3 regions of the Sinorhizobium sp. M4_45 genome follow, and region 2 is predicted to be linked to each of the others. Evidence: riboswitches for the same ligand, from Rfam matches in the RefSeq annotation. Region 2 holds a riboswitch; each other region holds the start of a gene.
The links. A riboswitch is a leader RNA that binds a small molecule or an ion and turns the genes downstream of it on or off. The one in region 2 is predicted to bind thiamine pyrophosphate.

Region 1: it holds a riboswitch for thiamine pyrophosphate, as region 2 does, so the genes downstream of both, thiC (phosphomethylpyrimidine synthase ThiC) here and thiD (bifunctional hydroxymethylpyrimidine kinase/phosphomethylpyrimidine kinase) in region 2, are expected to answer to the same signal.
Region 3: it holds a riboswitch for thiamine pyrophosphate, as region 2 does, so the genes downstream of both, thiB (thiamine ABC transporter substrate binding subunit) here and thiD (bifunctional hydroxymethylpyrimidine kinase/phosphomethylpyrimidine kinase) in region 2, are expected to answer to the same signal.

What each region holds. Positions count from the first base shown of each region.
Region 1 covers NZ_NWVE01000003.1:251,634-258,049, forward strand. Annotated here, with positions in the region: gene CN933_RS11445 (thiamine phosphate synthase) at 1-86, opposite strand, end outside; gene CN933_RS11450 (thiazole synthase) at 83-856, opposite strand; gene thiS (sulfur carrier protein ThiS) at 859-1,056, opposite strand; gene thiO (glycine oxidase ThiO) at 1,053-2,030, opposite strand; gene thiC (phosphomethylpyrimidine synthase ThiC) at 2,032-3,867, opposite strand; TPP riboswitch at 3,966-4,077, opposite strand; gene CN933_RS11470 (aq_1923 C-terminal domain) at 4,238-6,280, shown strand; gene dctD (C4-dicarboxylate transport transcriptional regulatory protein DctD) at 6,381-6,416, opposite strand, start outside.
Region 2 covers NZ_NWVE01000009.1:97,539-103,954, forward strand. Annotated here, with positions in the region: gene CN933_RS23115 (beta-galactosidase) at 1-1,355, shown strand, start outside; gene CN933_RS23120 (serine hydrolase domain-containing protein) at 1,458-2,462, shown strand; gene CN933_RS23125 (peroxiredoxin) at 2,579-3,238, opposite strand; TPP riboswitch at 3,451-3,553, shown strand; gene thiD (bifunctional hydroxymethylpyrimidine kinase/phosphomethylpyrimidine kinase) at 3,681-4,481, shown strand; gene CN933_RS23135 (hypothetical protein) at 4,585-4,791, shown strand; gene exoP (succinoglycan biosynthesis transport protein ExoP) at 4,840-6,416, opposite strand, start outside.
Region 3 covers NZ_NWVE01000005.1:217,479-223,894, forward strand. Annotated here, with positions in the region: gene CN933_RS16285 (ABC-F family ATP-binding cassette domain-containing protein) at 1-1,516, opposite strand, end outside; gene CN933_RS16290 (thiamine diphosphokinase) at 1,521-2,171, opposite strand; gene CN933_RS16295 (GNAT family N-acetyltransferase) at 2,249-2,734, opposite strand; TPP riboswitch at 2,868-2,982, shown strand; gene thiB (thiamine ABC transporter substrate binding subunit) at 3,030-4,058, shown strand; gene thiP (thiamine/thiamine pyrophosphate ABC transporter permease ThiP) at 4,066-5,697, shown strand; gene CN933_RS16310 (thiamine ABC transporter ATP-binding protein) at 5,694-6,410, shown strand.

The DNA.
Region 1 (6,416 bases), on a different contig from region 2:
AGCTGGACGAGCCTGACGCCGAGCGGCACCAGCCGTTCGATCCATTGGGCGCTGTCGACGATGAGATAAAAGGGATCGAGCTTCACGAGAAGACTGCCTTTCCGATGACGGGGGTGGACGGGACGGCCATGTCGCGCGGCTCGAGCATGCCGGCGCCGTGAGCCGCGTGCCCGGCATCGATTGCCTTGGCGAAGGCTTCGGCCATGGCGGCGGGATCGGCAGCGCCGGCAACGGCGGTGTTGAGCAGGACCGCGTCGTAGCCGAGCTCCATCACGGTTGTCGCATGTGACGGGCGGCCGATGCCGGCGTCGACGATCAGCGGCACGTCGGAAAATTCCGAGCGCATGGCGCGCAAGCCCTGCACGTTCTGCGGTCCCATGGCGCTGCCGATCGGCGCGCACCAGGGCATCAGCACCCGGCAGCCCGCCTCCAGCAGCCTTTCGGCGACGACGAGGTCGTCCGTCGTATAGGGGAAGACCTGGAAACCTTCCCCGGTGAGGATGCGGGCCCCCTCGACGAGGCCGAAGACGTCCGGCTGCAATGTGTCCTGGTGACCGATCACTTCGAGCTTGATCCAGCTCGTGCCGAAAACCTCGCGTGCCATCTTCGCGGTCAGCACCGCCTCCGAGACCGAATGGCAGCCGGCCGTGTTCGGCAGCACGCGCACGCCGAGTTCGCGGATCAGCTCGAAGAAGGCGCCGCCCTGGCGCCCGCCGGCCGTCTCGCGGCGGAGCGAGACCGTGACGATATCGGTGCCCGACCGCCGCACCGCCTCGGCGAGCACGGCCGGCGAGGGATAGCGGGCGGTTCCGAGCAGCAGTCTCGACCGGATTTCTGTTCCATAGAATAGCGGCATCGTCAGCCTCCCTGCATCGGCGACAGAATCTCGATCCGGTCGCTGTCCTGCAGCCGGTAGCTGGATCGGTCTGCCTTCTGGACCAGTTCGCCGTTGACGGCGGTCGCCAGCCAGTCGCCTTCGAAATCGAGGCGCTGCAAGACCTCGGCGAGTGTAGCGGCCTGAAGCTCCTGTTCCTCGCCGTTGATGGTCAGCTTCATCGGGAATCTCCTTTGCGTGTCTCGTCGCCCAGGGCCAGCGCCGCCACTTCCCGGGCCGTGGCCGGGGAGAGCAGGAAGCCATGACGATAGAGACCATTGACGGTGATGGTATTTTCGCGGCGCGAGGCCCGCGGCAGGTTGTCGGCAAAGGCGGGGCGTACGCCCGTGCCGGTCTCGATCAGGCGCGCTTCGGCGAAAGCCGGATGGAGCGCATAGGCGGCGTTCAGCAGTTCCATCAGCGAGCGGGTGGTGATCGGGCCGGCGTCGTCGCTTTCGATCATCGTCGCGCCGCACATGAAGAGCCCTCCGTCGCGCGGCACGATATAGAGCGGGATGCGGGGATGCAGCATGCGCACCGGACGCGAGAGCGTCACCTCGTCCGTCTGCAGATAGGCCATCTCGCCGCGCACCCCGCGTAGCCCGTCGATCTCGCCGACCCTCGACGCGCCGGTGCAATCGACGGTGAGCGCGAAATCGCGATCGTCCATGTCCTCGCCGGCGAATACCGCGCCGCGTGCCGTCAGCCCTTGCCGGAGCGCCGAGAGTGCCCGGCGCGGGTCGAGATGCGCCTCCTGCGGAAAGAACAGCGCCTGCCGGAAACGGCCGGCGAGAGCCGGCTCCAGCGCTGCGATCTCCTCTGCATCGAGCGAGCGGAAGCCGGAGGTGCGGGAGGCGAAACGCTGGAGTTCGGCTCCGTCACGGGGTTGCGCGACGACGAGCGTGCCGTTGCGATGAACGGAACCGGCAGGGAGCGCGGCTTCCCACCAGTCGGCGGCGCCGATCCCCAGCCTCAGGACGGTTTCCTCGGCACTTTCGCGCTCGCACCAGGGAGCGAGCATGCCGCCCGCATACCAGGAAGCGGCCCCGGGAAAGCCGGCGGCATTTTCCATGATCGTCACTGCGGCGCCGCGCCCGAGAAGTTCATGGGCGGCGGTGAGGCCGGCGACGCCGGCCCCTCTGATCAGCACGCGCATTTCATTCTCCAGCGGGTGCGGCATTGCTTTCATCGACCGGCATATAGAGGTCGCCGCCGTCGCGATATCTAGCGGCCATCGCCTCGAGGCCCTCCTTCTGCGCCTCGGCGCGGATATCGTGGGAAATCCGCATCGAACAGAATTTCGGTCCGCACATGGAGCAGAAATGCGCGACCTTGTGCGCCTCCTTCGGCAGCGTCTCGTCGTGGAAATTGCGCGCGGTCTCGGGGTCGAGCGAGAGGTTGAACTGATCCTCCCAGCGGAACTCGAAGCGGGCTCGTGACAGCGCGTCGTCGCGGGTTCGGGCGGCCGGGTGTCCTTTGGCGAGATCGGCGGCATGAGCGGCGATCTTGTAGGTGATCACGCCGGTCTTGACGTCGTTGCGGTCGGGCAGGCCCAGATGTTCCTTCGGCGTCACGTAGCAAAGCATGGCGGTGCCGAACCAGCCGATCATAGCCGCGCCAATGCCTGACGTGATGTGGTCGTAGCCGGGCGCGATATCGGTGGTGAGCGGCCCGAGCGTATAGAAGGGCGCTTCTCCGCAGACGGCGAGCTGCTTGTCCATGTTCTCCTTGATCTTGTGCATGGGCACATGGCCCGGCCCTTCGATCATCACCTGGCAATCCTTGGCCCAGGCGATCTTCGTCAGTTCGCCCAGCGTTTCGAGCTCGGCGAACTGGGCCCGGTCGTTGGCGTCGGCGATGGAGCCGGGACGCAGGCCGTCGCCGAGCGAGAAGGAAACGTCATAGGCGCGGCAGATGTCGCAGATCTCCTCGAAATGCTCGTAGAGGAAGCTCTCGCGGTGGTGATGCAGGCACCACTTCGCCATGATCGAGCCGCCGCGCGAAACGATGCCCGTGACGCGATCCACGGTGAGCGGGATATAGTGAAGCCTGACCCCGGCATGGATGGTGAAATAGTCGACGCCCTGTTCCGCCTGCTCGATCAACGTGTCGCGGAAGACCTCCCAGGAAAGATCCTCGGCAATGCCGTTTACCTTTTCCAGCGCCTGGTAGAGCGGCACGGTGCCGATCGGTACCGGCGAATTGCGGATGATCCATTCGCGGATGTTGTGAATGTTGCGGCCGGTGGAAAGGTCCATGACCGTGTCGGCGCCCCAGCGAGTCGCCCAGACCATCTTCTCGACCTCCTCGGCCATCGATGAGGTGACGGCGGAATTGCCGATATTCGCGTTGATCTTCACCAGGAAGTTGCGGCCGATGATCATCGGCTCGGCTTCCGGGTGGTTTATATTGGCCGGAATGATGGCGCGGCCGCTCGCCACTTCCTGGCGCACGAATTCCGGCGTCACGAAATCGGGGACCGAGGCACCGAAGCTTTCGCCGTCTCGGGCAAGCGCCTCCTTCGCGGCCTTCCGGCCGAGATTTTCGCGGATGGCGATGAACTCCATCTCCGGCGTGACGATGCCGGCGCGGGCATAGGCGAGCTGGGTTACCGCTTTTCCCGGCTTAGCCTTGAGCGGCTGGTGGCGAATCGGGAATTCCGGCGTCAGCCTTTCGCCGGTCGCAAAGCCGTTGTCTTCGGCCTTCACCGCACGGCCGTCGTAGCTTTCGACATCGCCGCGCTTGAGAACCCAGTCGCTGCGAAGGCGCGGCAGGCCCGCGTCAATGCGGATATCGGCGTTTTCGACCGTGTAGGGGCCGGAGGAATCGTAAACAGTCACCGGCGGCTCGCCGGAGGTCGGATGCAGCGCGATCTCGCGCATCGGCACGCGAATGTCCGGGTGGATCTCGCCCGGCTTGTAAACCTTGCGGGATGCCGGGAGCGGTCCTTGCGTGACCGAGGGCGCCGCGGGGAGAGGCTTGATTAGATTCATCTTGAGGCTCCAATGTTTTCGCGTTGGAGACCCAGTTCTGAAGCCGGAAGGATGAAAAGACGTATCGCCGATGAATTGCCGGTAAACGGAATCCTCGCTGCTGCACGTCTGCACCGTCCCTACGCCAGTATGAACTGGATCAGGTTCAACGGGTCACTGCGCGCGCTAGCAGTATCTCAGCCCCTTGCCGGGACCCCCCTGGTGAATGGCGCAATTAGGGACGGTTATCGCCGCGGCGTCAAGATGGTTTTTGCACCGGCCAAATCCCGTGCGCAGGGCTCGCGGCATGCTTGCAAATGCAAGGTTCTAAATCTACTTACCGTCCGAGTCTGAAGCGCCATGATGCGCATAGCGAAAAAGGGTGAAGGTCTTGGGGCAGGCGGAGACGGGGACCAGGAAAAGGGGACGCAAGGCGCTTTGGGCAGCCGTTGCGGTCATCGCAATCGCGGCCGCAGGCGCGACCGGTTACAAGATTGCTGTCGAAAAGAGCGTGAGCAGGCTGATCGCCGAGCGGGGCGGCAGAGTGGGCACGGTCGAAGCGGACTTTTTCGGGCGCGTTCATCTGCGCGACGTGACGCTGCCGCTGAAGGAAGGGTCCGAACTCCGCGTCGCCGCAATCGACGGGCGGCCCAGGATCCTTTTCCTGGAGGGCATGCTCGAAGTCAGCGGCGTGGAGCTCGATATGCGCCCGGGCAAGATCGCCGTGCCGAAGGTGATTGTCGAGCAGGCGGAGTTCGGTCGCGACACGCTGGCGCAAATGTTCGGCGCGGGAAGCGACCTTTCGCTGCCGAAACAGCTGGCGCTTTTTACGGCAAAGAGCGCCACCGCCCCTGAGGTGATCATCACGCAGACGGTTGCCGGTAGCGAGCAGAAGCTGGTCTACAAGAACGTGGTCTCGGAAGGTATCGTGGATGGCCGCATCGCGCGCTATTCGGCGAGTGGTGCGAGCTTCGAAGCCGGCATAGGCGCCTCCGATGGAGAGGGCGGCGAGAAGAAGCGGCTGACGGGCTCCCTCGGAGCCATGACGGGGCAGGACGTCGATGCCGCCTATCTGGCCCGCATCTATACTGAAAAAGCCGGGCCGGGCGACGAGCAGGCAAGGCCTGTTTATGGGCCATTCTCGATCAAGGATATAGCCTTTTCGGATGGCGAGGCGAGCTTCGGCTATGACGAGGTTCGCAGCAGCGGCGTAAGCATGCGGATGCTGGACGAGCCACTTCGCGAGACTCTGGAGAAGCTCAACTCGGTCTCGTCGCCCGAGGATCTGCCCGTGGCGGAGCGTCAAGACTATTTCGCCCGGATTCTGTCGGTCGCCGATTTGACGAGGAAGGCCGACATGGAAATGCTGGGTCTGAAGATCGACGCGCCGAACAAGGATGGTGAAGAGGGCGAGAGGATCAGGCTTGCGATGGATCGCCTCACGCTCCGGCTGGATGGCCGGAAGCTCGACGCGTCGGTGAATGGCTTCTCGATGGCGGAGGGCGCGGACTACGTCAAAGTCTCCGAAGCAAGCATTTCGGGCTTTTCCTGGGATCCCAGCGTGGAAGCGCTGAAGAAGTTCGTCGCCCTGCAGGATGGGCAGCATGAGAACTTCCCTTTCACGACGCTGCTGCCGGAGTTCGGAGCGTTCCGCGTGGCGGGAATCGATGCGGATCTGCCTGACTCGGGCACCGGCGTGGAAGACTGGGACGAATACAACGACACTCCGGATGCTGGAGAGGGCGCTCGGCCGCAGCGCATCCGCTTCACGATGAAGGGATACGAGCTTGCGCTCGCGAAACCGCGAAACGGCATTCCGACTGACGTCCGCGCCGGATACCAGGACTTCGCCCTTCAAATCCCGGAGCATACGCAGGACGAGACTCTCGCCAAGCTTCGCAAGCTGGGCTTCAACGAGTTGGTCCTCTCCTCCAACCTCGAAGCCGCCTGGGACGAAGCGAACGAGACTCTGGTCATCAAGGATATTTCCACGAGCGGAAAGGATATCGGCCGCTTTTCCCTCTCCGGCCTTCTGGGAGGCGTGAGCGGCGACTTCTTTTCGGGCGACGCGGCTAAGGCGCAGGCGGCGTTGTTCGGCCTCACCGCGCGGGAAGCAAGCCTGCAGATCGAGGACAAGGGCTTCACCGCCAAAGGGATACAGGTCTATGCCGAACAAAACGGCATGACGGAGGATCAGGCACGCGGCATGCTGGAAATGACGGCGTCGGTGATGCTGCAGCAATTTGCCGCGCAGGAGCCTCGGCTGCGGAATGTGGTGGATGCAGTTTCGCGGTTCATCGCGAAACCGGGGACATTCACGCTGACGGCCAAGTCCAAATCCGCCAGCGGCATCGGTGCGCTCGAATTCGCGGTTGCTTCGCAAAATCCGCTTCTGCTTCTCGACAGGGTCGACTTCGAGGCGACGGCGGAATAGCGGCCTTCTCGCCGCAAGCGGGGCGAAGAGGGCTCGCAGCGCCGCCTCAACTCCCCTCCGGTCGAACGGGGAGGGGTCGGAGTGGGGGCAAACTATCCACCTACGCGTCGCCACTCTTCGCGCCTGCCCGGTCGAT
Region 2 (6,416 bases):
TGGAGGAGCCGAGCCCGACCCACGGTGTTGATTTCATCCGCTTCTCTTCCGATCAGGTGAAGAGCTTCAACAAGGCCCAGGTCGACATTATCCGGGCGCATTCCCCCGGCCGTCCGGTGACGCATAACTTCATGTCGCAGAATACCGATTTCGACCATTACTCCGTCGGCGAGGACATCGACATTGCCTCCTGGGACGTCTACCCGATGGGCGGCCTGCTCAACGGGCGGCTCGCAGCGAAGGACAAGGAGCATTATCTCCGGGTGGGGGATCCCGACCAGCCGGCCTTCAACCACGACCTCTACCGAGCCGTCGGCCGCGGCCGCGTCTGGGTCATGGAGCAGCAGCCGGGGCCCGTGAACTGGGCGGCGCACAACCAGTCGCCGGCCGACGGCATGGTTCGGCTCTGGACCTGGCTCGCCTATGCCCATGGGGTCGACATGGTCTCTTATTTCCGCTGGCGCCAGGCGCCTTTCGCGCAGGAACAGTTTCACGCGGGCCTCCTTCTTCCAAACAGCGAGGCGGATCAGGGCTATCTTGAAGTCGCCGAAGTCGTCGCGGAAATGAAGCGCCTGCCCGAGGGAGAGGTGCGTGGCAAGGCGCAAGTCGCGATCCTTCTCGACTACGAATCGCGCTGGGCGACACGCGTCCTGCCGCAGGGGCGGAGCTATTCCGCTTCGGCGGTTGCGCTCGATTGGTATTCGACGGCGGCGCGTCTGGGCGTCGATGTGGATTTCATAGGCCAGCACTCGGACCTCGACGGATACAAGCTGATCCTCGCGCCGGATCTCGTCATTGCCGAGGAGGCTTTCGTCGAGCGGCTCGCGCGAGCGGACGCCAAGGTGGTCTTCGGCGCGCGCAGCGGCAGCAAGACGAAGGACATGCACATCCCCGAGGGATTGCCGCCGGGACCGCTGGCGAAGCTCATCGATGTCAGCGTCTCGCGGGTCGAGTCGTTGCCGGAGTTTCATAGCGAGACCGTTCTCTACGGCAACGAGGCTTATCAGGCGGCCGGCTGGCGCGAGACGGTCAGGACGAACGAGACCGTTCTCGCAAGCTTCGACGGGGAGTATCGTAACGGCGCTCCGGCGCTCGTCGGCAACGACAAGGCACGCTATCTGGCCGTTGCGGCCAACGGCGCATTGCTCGACAAGGTGATCGGCGATGCGCTCGGCTGGGCTGGACAGGAAAGCCTGCCCGACCTCGGCGATCTTCGCGTGACGCGCCGCGGCAATCTCCGTTTCGCCTTCAATTTCGGCCGGACCTCCGCGGAGGTGCCCGCAGGGCCGTCGGCCGAGTTCTACCTGGGGGGCCGCACGCTGAAACCCGTCGATGTTGCGATCTGGAGGGAATGAACCCCGGAGCATCGATGTAGCCGACCTTCAGGCAAGGTCACATCGTCGTGAGCTTGGACTGCACTTGATGACTTGTCGTGCCATTCGCCCTAGGTCGAACGCATGACTATGCTCGTTGTTACGTTCCTTGCGCTCTTCGGTTTCCACTCGGCGGCAGCCGCGCAGGATCAGTCCGTCACCACCTTGCTGACGGCCCTGGCGACCAGAGAAGAGTTGAACCCGCTGAAGACCGTGGTCGTTGCCAGGGACGGGGAGACGATTGCCGAGAAGGGTTATCGCGGCCACACTCCCTCGGAGTCGACCAACATCAAGTCGGCGTCGAAATCGATCGTATCCGCACTTGTGGGCATTGCGATCGACAAGGGTCTGCTCGACGGCCCGGAGCAGAAGATCGCGCCGCTCCTGAAGGAAGACCTCCCGTCGCAGGCCGACCCCCGGATCAACGACATCACCATCGGCAACCTGCTTTCGATGCAAGCGGGACTGGGGCGCATGTCCGGACCGAATTACGGCCGCTGGGTGTCGAGCCGCAACTGGGTTCGTTTCGCACTGGCACAGCCCTTCGACGACGAGCCCGGAGGTCGGATGCTTTATTCGACCGCCTCGACCCATCTGCTCTCGGCAATACTGACCAAGGTCGGCGGCAAGTCGACACTGGCGCTTGCGCGCGAATGGCTCGATCCGGTCGAAGGTTTCCGGATCGGTGCCTGGGAGCGGGATCCCCAGGGCATCTATCTCGGCGGCAACCAGATGGCGATGAGCGCGCGATCGCTGCTTGCCTTCGGTGAGCTCTATCGCAACCGCGGCCGCACCGCGGACGGACGGCAGGTCGTCCCGGCCGATTGGGTGGAGCTTTCCTGGCAGCCGCGCACGGCCTCCCGTTTTACCGGCGACGGCTACGGATATGGCTGGTTCACGCGCCGGATCGGCGGCGAGGATGTGTATTACGCTTGGGGCTATGGCGGCCAGATGCTCTATATAGTGCCGTCCCTAGACCTGACCGTGGTCATGACGTCGGATGAAAGCGGCCCCTCGGCACGCAACGGCTATCGCGACGCTCTGCACGGGGTTCTGGCGGAGATCATCTCCATCGCCAAAGCGGATTGAGGCAGATGGTTCTGCTCTGTGCGCGTTAAACAACCATGTTAGCAAAAAGCGCCAAGGGCGCGTCGACCTTGATGAATTGACGCGCCCGATCGACTGACTCTTCGCAGCGGGTTTGCTTAGGCCGTTGGCTGCTTCGTCTTCCGGAGATAGGGAAGCACGGTGTCGAACGACCCGAAACGCTGCACGGCGTCCTCGTTGGAGACGGCGGCCGTGATGATGACGTCCTCGCCCTGCTGCCAGTTCGCGGGTGTTGCCACCTGATGCTTGGCGGTGAGCTGGATCGAGTCGATGGCGCGCAGGATCTCGTTGAAGTTGCGGCCGGTGGTCATCGGATAGGTGAGGATCAGCTTGATCTTCTTGTCGGGGCCGATGACGTAGACCGAACGCACGGTGGCGTTATCCGCAGGCGTCCGGCCCTCCGACGTCTCTCCGGCGCCGGCCGGCAGCATGTCGTAAAGCTTTGCCACCTTCAGATCGCGGTCGCCGATCAGCGGGTAGTCGACCTCGAAGCCGGTCGCGACCTTGATGTCGTTCTTCCACTTGGTGTGACTTTCGACCGGGTCGACCGAAATGCCGATGATCTTGACGCCGCGCTTGCGGAACTCCGGCTCGATGCCGGCCATGGCGCCGAGTTCCGTCGTGCAGACGGGAGTAAAGTTCTTCGGATGGGAGAAAAGGACAGCCCAGCCGTCGCCGATCCATTCATGGAAATTGATCGTGCCCTGCGTTGTCTCGGCGGTGAAATCAGGGGCGGTATCGTTGATGCGCAGACTCATGGCGTGCTCCCTCCTGTACGACGAAATTTGCTAAGAATAACGCAATCGCCGCCGTTTTCGAGGAGGAAACGAGCGATTGACGGCGGCAGAAGGAATGACTGCATCATAGGTGGCCAGGCTGCGGGTATATTTTTGCCGGCCGGCCTAAAAGCCAGGTCTTACAAGCCTTTGCGCGGGCGCGTTGACATCGCTTTGCCACAGCCGCATAGATAGCGCATTCCGAGGGGAGCACCAGACGGTGCTGAGATGGCGTTGAGCCGGACCCTTGAACCTGATCCGGGTCATGCCGGCGTAGGAACGGAAAGAAGGCCGCCAGCGGCAAGTTCTCCTTTTCATCGCCTTTCCTGGATCTCCGTGATGTTCCGCCTGGAGATCGATCGATGACGTCCACTGCCGTACCGCTCGCAAGCATCATCCGCCCTCGTGCGAAGGAGGACGGGGCATGACGGCGATTGCACTCACCATCGCCGGCTCGGACTCCGGCGGCGGCGCCGGTATTCAGGCGGACCTCAAGACGTTTTCGGCGCTCGGCGTTTACGGCGCCAGCGTCATCACTGCGATCACGGCCCAGAACACCAGGGGTGTGACGGCCGTCGAGGATGTCTCCGCTGAAATCGTGTCGGCGCAGATGGACGCCGTCTTCTCCGATCTCGACGTGAAGGCCGTCAAGATCGGCATGGTCTCGCGTCGGGAAACGATCGCCGCCATTGCCGATGGATTGCGCCGGTCCGGAAAACGGGCGGTCGTGGATCCGGTCATGGTTGCGACCTCCGGCGACGCGTTGCTTCGGCCGGATGCCGTTACGGCGCTCATCGAAGAGCTGTTGCCGCTGGCGCTCGTCGCCACGCCCAATCTTGCCGAGGCCGCGCTGATGACCGGGCGCGCAATCGCCGAGGACGAGGCGGAGATGGCGCGCCAGGCGGAAGCGATCATGCGGACCGGCGCATATGCGGTTCTGGTCAAGGGCGGGCACCTGAAGGCCCGGGAGGCCACAGACCTCTTCTTCGACGGCGACACTCTTGTCCGCCTTCCCGCCGCGCGGATCGAGACGCGCAACGACCACGGCACCGGCTGCACGCTGTCGGCAGCCATTGCCGCCGGCCTTGCGAAAGGCTTGCCGCTGGTCGAAGCGGTGAGTGCCGCCAAGTCCTATCTGCATGCCGCAATCTTCGCGGCCGACCGCCTGGAGATAGGTCAGGGGCGCGGTCCGGTCCATCATTTCCACCGGTGGTGGGAAGATTGACTGCCGGGTGACGGCTCGGGGAGCTGAAGTGCCTCGCTATCGCCACTGTTGTTCAGCAGCATGACCGCGTCCATGGCTTCGATTGGCAATCGGTTCTCGCGATATGCATTTTCTTACCCGCCGGCTGGAGGCTTTCAACCGTGACGACCTGCCGGATTGGCGGCGGTCGCCTGGCAGGGTGCGGCGTTGTCTTTCGATGCTGCCGTCGCTGGTCGAATATTCGCTTTTCTATGCGCTGGCACTCGTTGCCCTTACGGCGGTCATCGCGCTAATGGCAGCCGCTTGGATCGTCGATAGCCGCAAGGTCTGACGGCGAAGGGCGAAAAGGCCGCGCACAGATGGCACGGCCGCGGTCGCCTCAAGCGGCGTTGTTTTCCGTAATCGTATTCTCGACGTAATATTTGCCGTAGCGGTGGCGGTATTTCTCCGCCCCGTCGAAGTCGCTGTATTTGCCGAGTTCGTTCATGTCCGTCTTGTTGAGGATGACGCCCAGCACCTTCGAGTTGATCAATGGTTCCGAGTTGAGCAGATCGCGTACGAGCCGCGAAGGCGTCCTTCCCCACTCGACCACGAAGAGAATACCGTCGGCAAGCGGCGCGAAAGCCTTGGCGTCGACGACGGGGGCGAGTGCGGCAAGATCGACGACGACGTAGTCGAAGGCGTTGCGGGCGTTCTCGATGAGGTTCGCCATGGCCGGGGAGGCGAGCAGTTCATTGCTCTGATGCCGCTGATGCGATGCGCCGCCGGCCGGAAGGATTGCGAGCTTGGTGCGCTGGTCCACCTTGATTCCGGCGGGCCAGGTGGCTTCTCCGGTCAGCGTTTCGACGAGCCCGGTGCGCGGGGCGGGCGTGATCATCTGAGTCAGTCCCGGCTTGCGTATATCGGCATCGATGAGCAGGGTCCGCTTGCCGCTCGCCGCCAGAAGTGCGGCGAAGTTCGCGGCAATGATCGACTTTCCCTCGTCCGGAAGGGCCGATGCAATGGCGATCACGCGGCTTTCGCTGCCGGCGAGCATCTGGTCGCAGGCAAGCTTGGCGTTGCGGAAGGTCTCCGCAAAGGTCGAACGCGGCGCATCGACGACGATGCGCGAAAGTCGTTGGAACGGCATCGTGTCGTCCACAGCTTCGTCGTGTCTTTTTACCGAGCCGAAATGCGCATGGACCAGTTGTGCCTTCTTCTTCATGCGCGTTCCGAGCAGCGGGACGTAGCCGAGCGAGCGATGGCCGAGGAGCGAGCGGATGTCGCCTTCCAGGCGGAAAGTCCGTTCGCGGAATTCGAGGAAGGCCGCGTAAGCCCCGCCGACCATCATGCCGAGCACGGCCGAGAGAGCGAGAGTCATGGTTTTCTTGGGGCTCGACGGCGATACGGGCACGCCGGCCTCGGAGATGACGCGCGCCTTGGCGATCGGGAAGGATTGCTGCTGCGTCGCCTGTTCGTAGCGGCCGAGATAGGATTCGTAGAGCGTCTTCAGAGCCGCTGCCTTCTGTTCGAGCTCCCTTAATTGAACGAGTTGCTCGCTGGCGTCGGAGGTCTTGCCGGCAATGCCCTGAATGCTCTTCCTGAGCGATGCCTCGCGCGACTGCGCGACCTCGTATTCGTTCTTGTAGCTTGCAGTGAGTTGCTGCAGTTCCTGGTAGATCTGCCGCGCGACATCCTCCTGCTCGGCGCGGAGCGATACGGCCTGCGGGTGGTCGGCGCCGAAATTATCCGAGACTTCCCGCTCGCGCTTGCCGACGGTGAGATAGCGGGTCCGAAGGTCACGGATCACCGAATTGTCACCCTCCTTTGAGGAAATGGTGGCGTTCTTGACCGCGTTCTCCGGTCCCTGGTCGACGATCGACTTGTACTGGTTGTAACGGGCCGACGCACTTGCCGTATCGGCCTGGGCGACGATGAGCTGGCTGTTGAGATCGGCCATCTGCTGCTCGGACATCA
Region 3 (6,416 bases), on a different contig from region 2:
GCCTTTCCTCGACTGCGCCGCGGCGCTGCGCCATCATGTCGGAGTAGCCGCCGGCATATTCGATCCAGCGACCATCGGGCGCCTCCGGGTTGGCCGGCGCGATGGTCGAGGTCACGGTACGGTCGAGGAAATCGCGGTCGTGGCTGACCAGGATCACCGTTCCGGAAAATCCGGCAACGATCTCCTGCAGCAGATCCAGCGTCTCGATATCGAGATCGTTGGTCGGTTCGTCGAGGATCAGGAGGTTGGTCGGGCGTGCCAGGATGCGGGCGAGCATGAGACGCGCGCGTTCGCCGCCGGACAGATCGCGGATGGGCGTTCGCGCCTGCTCCGGCTGGAAGAGGAATTCCTTCATGTAGCCGGTGACATGGCGCTGCTCGCCATTGACGAGGAGGGTCTCGCCGCGCCCGTCGGTCAGATAATGCGCCAGCGTCTCGTCGAGGTTCAGTTCCTCGCGTTTCTGGTCGAGCGTGGCGATCTCCAAATTGGTGCCTAGCTTGACGCTGCCCGTGTCCGGCGCGAGCTGACCGGTCAGGAGCTTCAGCAGCGTCGTCTTGCCGGCGCCGTTCGGCCCGACGAGGCCGATGCGGTCGCCGCGGTGGACACGGATCGAGAACGGCGCGACGATCGTGCGATCGCCATAGGCCTTGGTGATCTTTTCCGCCTCGATGACGAGCTTGCCCGATTCCCTGGCGTCGGCAACGGTGGCCTGGACCGTACCCTGCGGCCCCTTGTGCCCGCGATGGCGGGCGCGCATGTCCTGCAGCTCCCCGAGCCGACGCATGTTGCGCTTGCGCCTTGCGGTCACGCCGTAGCGCAGCCAGTGCTCTTCGCGCTCGATCGCCTTACCGAGCTTGTGCTGCTCGAGCTCTTCCGCCTCCAGCACCTCGTCGCGCCAGGCCTCGAAATGCGCAAAGCCGCGATCGAGGCGGCGCGATTGGCCGCGGTCCAGCCAGACCGTCGCCGTCGATACCTTTTCGAGGAAGCGACGGTCGTGCGAGATCAGCACGAGCGCCGAACGGCTGCGGACGAGCTCGTCTTCCAGCCATTCGATCGTCGGCAGATCGAGATGGTTCGTCGGCTCGTCGAGAAGCAGAATGTCGGGCTCCGGCGCAAGCACACGGGCAAGGGCGGCACGACGTGCCTCGCCGCCGGAAAGGCGCGTCGGCTCTTCCTCCCCGGTCAGCCCCAGATGCTGCAGCAGGTAGGCGACCCGGTAGGGATCGTCGCCTGGCCCGAGGCCGGCTTCGGCATAGGCCTGAACCGTATCGAAGCCGTCGAAGTCGGGCGCCTGGTGCAGATAGCGGATCGTCACCGATGGATGCCGGAAGATCTCGCCCGACTGGGGTTCTGCAATTCCGGCGGCGATCTTCATCAGCGTCGATTTGCCCGAACCATTGCGGCCTACGAGGCAGATGCGATCGCCGGGCTCGACCTGCAGGCCCGCACCCGCAAGCAGCGGCGTGCCGCCGAAGGTCAGTAGAATGTCGTCAAGCTTCAGGATGGGAGGCGCCAAGGCATCAGGCTCCGGAAAGATCATAGGGGCGGGCGAGAACGACGGCCCGGCCGGATTTCAGGGTCAAGCGGACCGTGCCATCCGCGATGTTCGAAATGGTGCGCGACGAGCCGAAGGGCAAATGAAAATCCTTCAGCGGGTAGCGCACGTTCTCGATCGAAAGACCGTCAAGATCGGCAAAGCCGAGGATCGAGAAGAGGCTGCCTTTCGGCAGCTCGATCTCCTGCGAGCCGGGCAGCAGCGGATAGGCCTCCTCCTCGCCGGAGGTCATCATCACCGCAACGCCGCTCTGGGCAAGCGCGACGGTACCGAGGAGATGCAGGAAAGCATGGTCGCTGCGCGCGCCGCCGAGTCCGCCCGCGAAGACGAGCGAGGTCGCGCCACGCTCGAGGGCTGCCTCGACGGCGATCTCCCCGTCGGTCGCGTTCTTGGCAGCTGGATGGCGTTCGCGCGGGACGCCGGCAAACTCCGCCAGAAGCGCCTCATCCGTGGAATCGAAATCGCCGACCCAGAGATCGGGAACGATCCCCAGCGTCCTTGCATGGCGCATGCCGCCGTCGGCGGCGACGAAGCGGCTGCCTTCGAGCTGTCGAGCGAGCCGGTCTGTCGGCGTCAGCGCGCCGCCGAGCAGGATGGTGAAGGGTGATCGGGTCATGGCAGAAGCCCATAGCGCAAAGCAGCGGCGAAGGAAAAGGGCTCCGGCTGCTGTTTTGCGAACGCATGCTGCGCGGATCAGGTTCCGGACGCCGGATCCCCGGGAAAGAGCATGCCGTCGTAGATGCCGGGCGTCGACCCGGCGATCTCCACCGCACCCACCGCACGGGCATAGAATTCGGCAGGGCCGACGCCGCCGATGATCGCATATGCATAGCCGGCGGCGCGCATGGATAGCAGGCTTTCGACGAGCAGGGCCTCGCCGATGCCCTTGCCGCGCATAGTCTCGTCAACTCCGGTCGGACCGAAGAAGCCGAGCGCGGTTACGTCATGGCAGGCAAAGCCCACGATCCGGTCCCGATGGTGAGCGACATGGATGCGCGCCGGCGTCGAGGAGAAGGCGGTTTCGGCCTCGCCGGCCCACCCGGTCCCGAAGCGCTCCTCGATCCAGGGAATGACGGCCCGCCGCTCGGCCGCAAGCGCCCGGCGGATGCGGATGTCGGGGTCGAGACGCGATGGGCGGCCCTCGGGCAAGGCATAGAGGCGGACGAGCATGTCTGGCATGAAATTGTCTCCGCTTTCGGCGAACAAACTGCGCCGGCAATTGTTTGACTTTTAATAGCGCGGCTGACGCGGACGGCAAACGCCCCTGCTGAAACTCAGCTTGCCTAAGCCGTCGCCGGAAGCTAAATCTCTTGCTGCTCTAACGGGGTGCCCTGGTCGGCTTTTGCGACCGTGGCTGAGAGGCTTCGAGCCAACCCGCGGAACCTGATCCGGCTCATACCGGCGGAGGGATTAGAAGCGATCGGACCGATACGCGCTTTTCCCATGCAGCAACAACAAAGGGAGAGGTGCCAGAATGTCCAATTCACTCCATCGAAAGATCCTTGGCCGGCTTGCGATCGCCGCAGCTTCGATCGCGGTATTTTCCGTGAGCGCGGCGGCCGCGGAAAAAACCCTGACGGTCTATACCTATGAGAGCTTCATCACCGAATGGGGGCCGGGCGCCAAGGTGGCGGAAGCGTTCGAGAAGACCTGCGACTGCAAGGTCGACTATGTAGGCGTTGCCGACGGGGTCGAACTCCTGACGCGGCTGAAGCTCGAAGGTCAGGGATCCAAGGCCGACATCGTACTCGGTCTCGACACCAATCTGGTGGCGGAGGCGAAAGCGACCGGCTTCTTCGCGCCGCACGGCGCCGATACCGCCTCCGTCAAGGTCCCGGGCGGCTTCTCCGACGACACCTTCATACCGTATGACTACGGCCATTTCGCCGTTGTCTACGACACCGAGACGCTGAAGGATCCACCGAAGAGCCTCAAGGAACTGGTCGAGGGCGATCCGTCGCAGAAGATCGTCATCGAGGACCCGCGGACCTCAACCCCCGGCCTCGGCCTCCTGCTGTGGGTGAAGTCGGTCTATGGCGACCAGGCCGGCCAGGCCTGGTCGCAGCTCAAGGACCGCGTGCTGACGGTCACGCCGGGCTGGTCGGAAGCCTATGGCCTCTTCACGAAGGGCGAGGCCCCGATGGTTCTCTCCTACACGACCTCGCCCGCCTATCACATGGTGGCGGAAAACACCGAGCGCTACCAGGCGGCCCCCTTCGCCGAAGGCCATTATATCCAGATCGAAGTCGCCGCATTGACGAAGAATGCGAAGGACCCGGAACTCGCCCGGAGCTTCCTGACCTTCATGATCGGCCCGGAATTCCAGTCGATCATCCCGACGACCAACTGGATGATGCCGGTGACCGCGACCAAGGAGCCGCTGCCGGAAGCCTTCAGCAAGCTCGTCGACCCGCAAAAGACGCTCCTCATTCCCGCCGAGGAGGTCGCCGCCAACCGCAAGGCCTGGGTCGACGAATGGCTGGCCGCCATGAGCCGGAACTGAGGCCGGATTGTCCGGCACGAAGGAAAGCAAGATGACAATCGCCGCCGGGGCCTTCGCCTTCGGCGGCATCCTGCTTTTCGTCGGCCTCGCCGGCGCGGCACTGCTTGCCCAGTCGGCCGGCAGCGCCGGCGCCGGTCCGCTTTTCGATGCCTATATCTGGCGCATCACACGCTTCACGCTGCTGCAGGCCAGCCTCTCGACGCTTCTTGCCATCCTTTTCGCGATACCGGTGGCCCGGGCACTTGCCCGCCAGGCTTCGTTCCCCGGCCGCATCTGGGTGCTGCGGCTTCTGGCGCTGCCACTCGGCCTGCCGGCGATCGTCGCCGCACTCGGGCTGATCGAAATCTGGGGCCGGCAGGGGCTCTTGAACAGGGTGCTTTCGGCAGGCGGGCTGGAGCAGCCGGTCAGCATCTATGGCCTCTCCGGCATTCTCATTGCCCATGTCTTCTTCAACATGCCGCTCGCCGCACGCTTGATGCTTGCCGGCATCGAGCGCATTCCGGCCGAATACTGGCGCAGCTGCGCCAATCTCGGCATGGGTTCCTTCGCCACCTTTCGCTTCATCGAGTGGCCGGTGATCCGTGGATTGCTTCCCGGCATCGCCGGGCTCATCTTCATGCTCTGCGCCACCAGCTTCACGCTCGTGCTGACGCTTGGCGGGGGGCCGGCCGCGAGCACGCTCGAAGTGGCGATCTACCAGGCGCTGCGCTTCGACTTCGACCCGCCGCGGGCGATCGCCCTTTCGGCACTTCAGGTCGCCCTTACCGGAGCGCTGCTTCTCGTCTTGAAATTGATCGCGCCGGCGCCGCTGGAGGGAGAGACGAGCGGCAGGGCCATCCGGCGTTTCGACGGCGCGAGCGGTCTGTCGCGGCTTGCCGACCGTATCTGGCTGGTACTCGCCGTCATCCTCGTCGGCCTGCCCTTTGCGGCTATCGCCTATAGCGGATCGAAGGCCGACCTCTTCCGTCTCGTGAACGAGCCGGCATTCCGTCGGGCGCTCGCCATGAGCGCGACGATCGCCCTTGTCTCCGCCACGATTTCGGTCGTCATCGCGGCGCTGATGATCCGTACCGAACGCCTCGCGCTGGCGCGGCGGCGCCCGGGTCCCGCGGCTCGCCTCTTTGCCGGAGGGATCGGCGCAAGCACCTCCTTCATACTGCTCGTGCCTCCCGTCGTGCTCGGCGCCGGATGGTTCCTGCTCCTGAGGCCGTTCGGCGACGTCGCCCGTTTCGCGCCGGCCGTCGTCGTCGCCATCAATGCGCTGATGGCGCTTCCCTTCGTTCACCGGGTGCTGGCGCCGGCCATGGCGACGCATGCCGCTCGCACCGCGCGCCTTGCCGCGAGCCTCGGCATCGGGGGCTTCCACCGCCTGCTGTGGATCGACTGGCCGGGTCTGCGCAAACCTCTCTTCGTCGCCTTTTCCTTTGCCATGGCCCTCTCGCTCGGCGATCTGGGAGCCGTCGCTCTTTTCGGCTCCGAGGACATGGTAACCCTCCCTTATCTGCTCTATAGCCGGATGGGCAGCTATCGCACCGCGGATGCGGCCGGACTGGCGCTGGTTCTCGGCCTTCTCTGCCTTGTCCTGACGGTGCTCGGCACGGCGGGAGAGGAGAGGCGGCCGGAGGGTAAATACACATGAGTTCCACCGCTCTCGCCGTAAAGGGCATCGAGATAGGCTTCGAAACAACGACGCTCGCCTTCGACTGCACGGTTCCCGCGGAGCGGATCGTCGCCGTGGCCGGCGCCTCCGGCTCGGGCAAGTCGACGCTCTTCAACGTCATCGCCGGCTTCGAGCAACCGGAGCGCGGGGAAGTCCGCATCTTCGGCGAGGAAATGACCGGTCGCCCGCCTGCGGAACGGCCGGTATCGATCATATTTCAGGAACATAACCTCTTCGCACATCTCGACGCCGCCACCAATGTCGGCTTCGGCATCAGCCCGGCGCTGCGACTGGATGCGGCCGACCGCATGAAAGTGGAGGACGCACTGGCCCGTGTCGGGCTCGCCGGTTTTGGCAAGCGGCTGCCGCCGACGCTTTCAGGCGGCGAACGCCAGAGGGTCGCGCTCGCGCGCGCCTTCGTACGGCACCGCCCGATCCTCCTGCTCGACGAACCTTTCGCTGCGCTCGACCCAGGCATGCGCGCCGAGATGCGGACACTCATCAGCGATCTGCACGAGGAGGAAGGCAACACGATACTGATGATCACGCATCATCCCGATGACGTGAGGGCGCTCGCCGACAGCGTTCTTTTCCTCGACCGGGGCCGGATTGTCGCCCATGATGAAGTCGATCGGTTTCTCAAGCGCCGCGACATCACGGCCATCAACCGGTTCCTCGGCAAGGAGGGATGACGAACT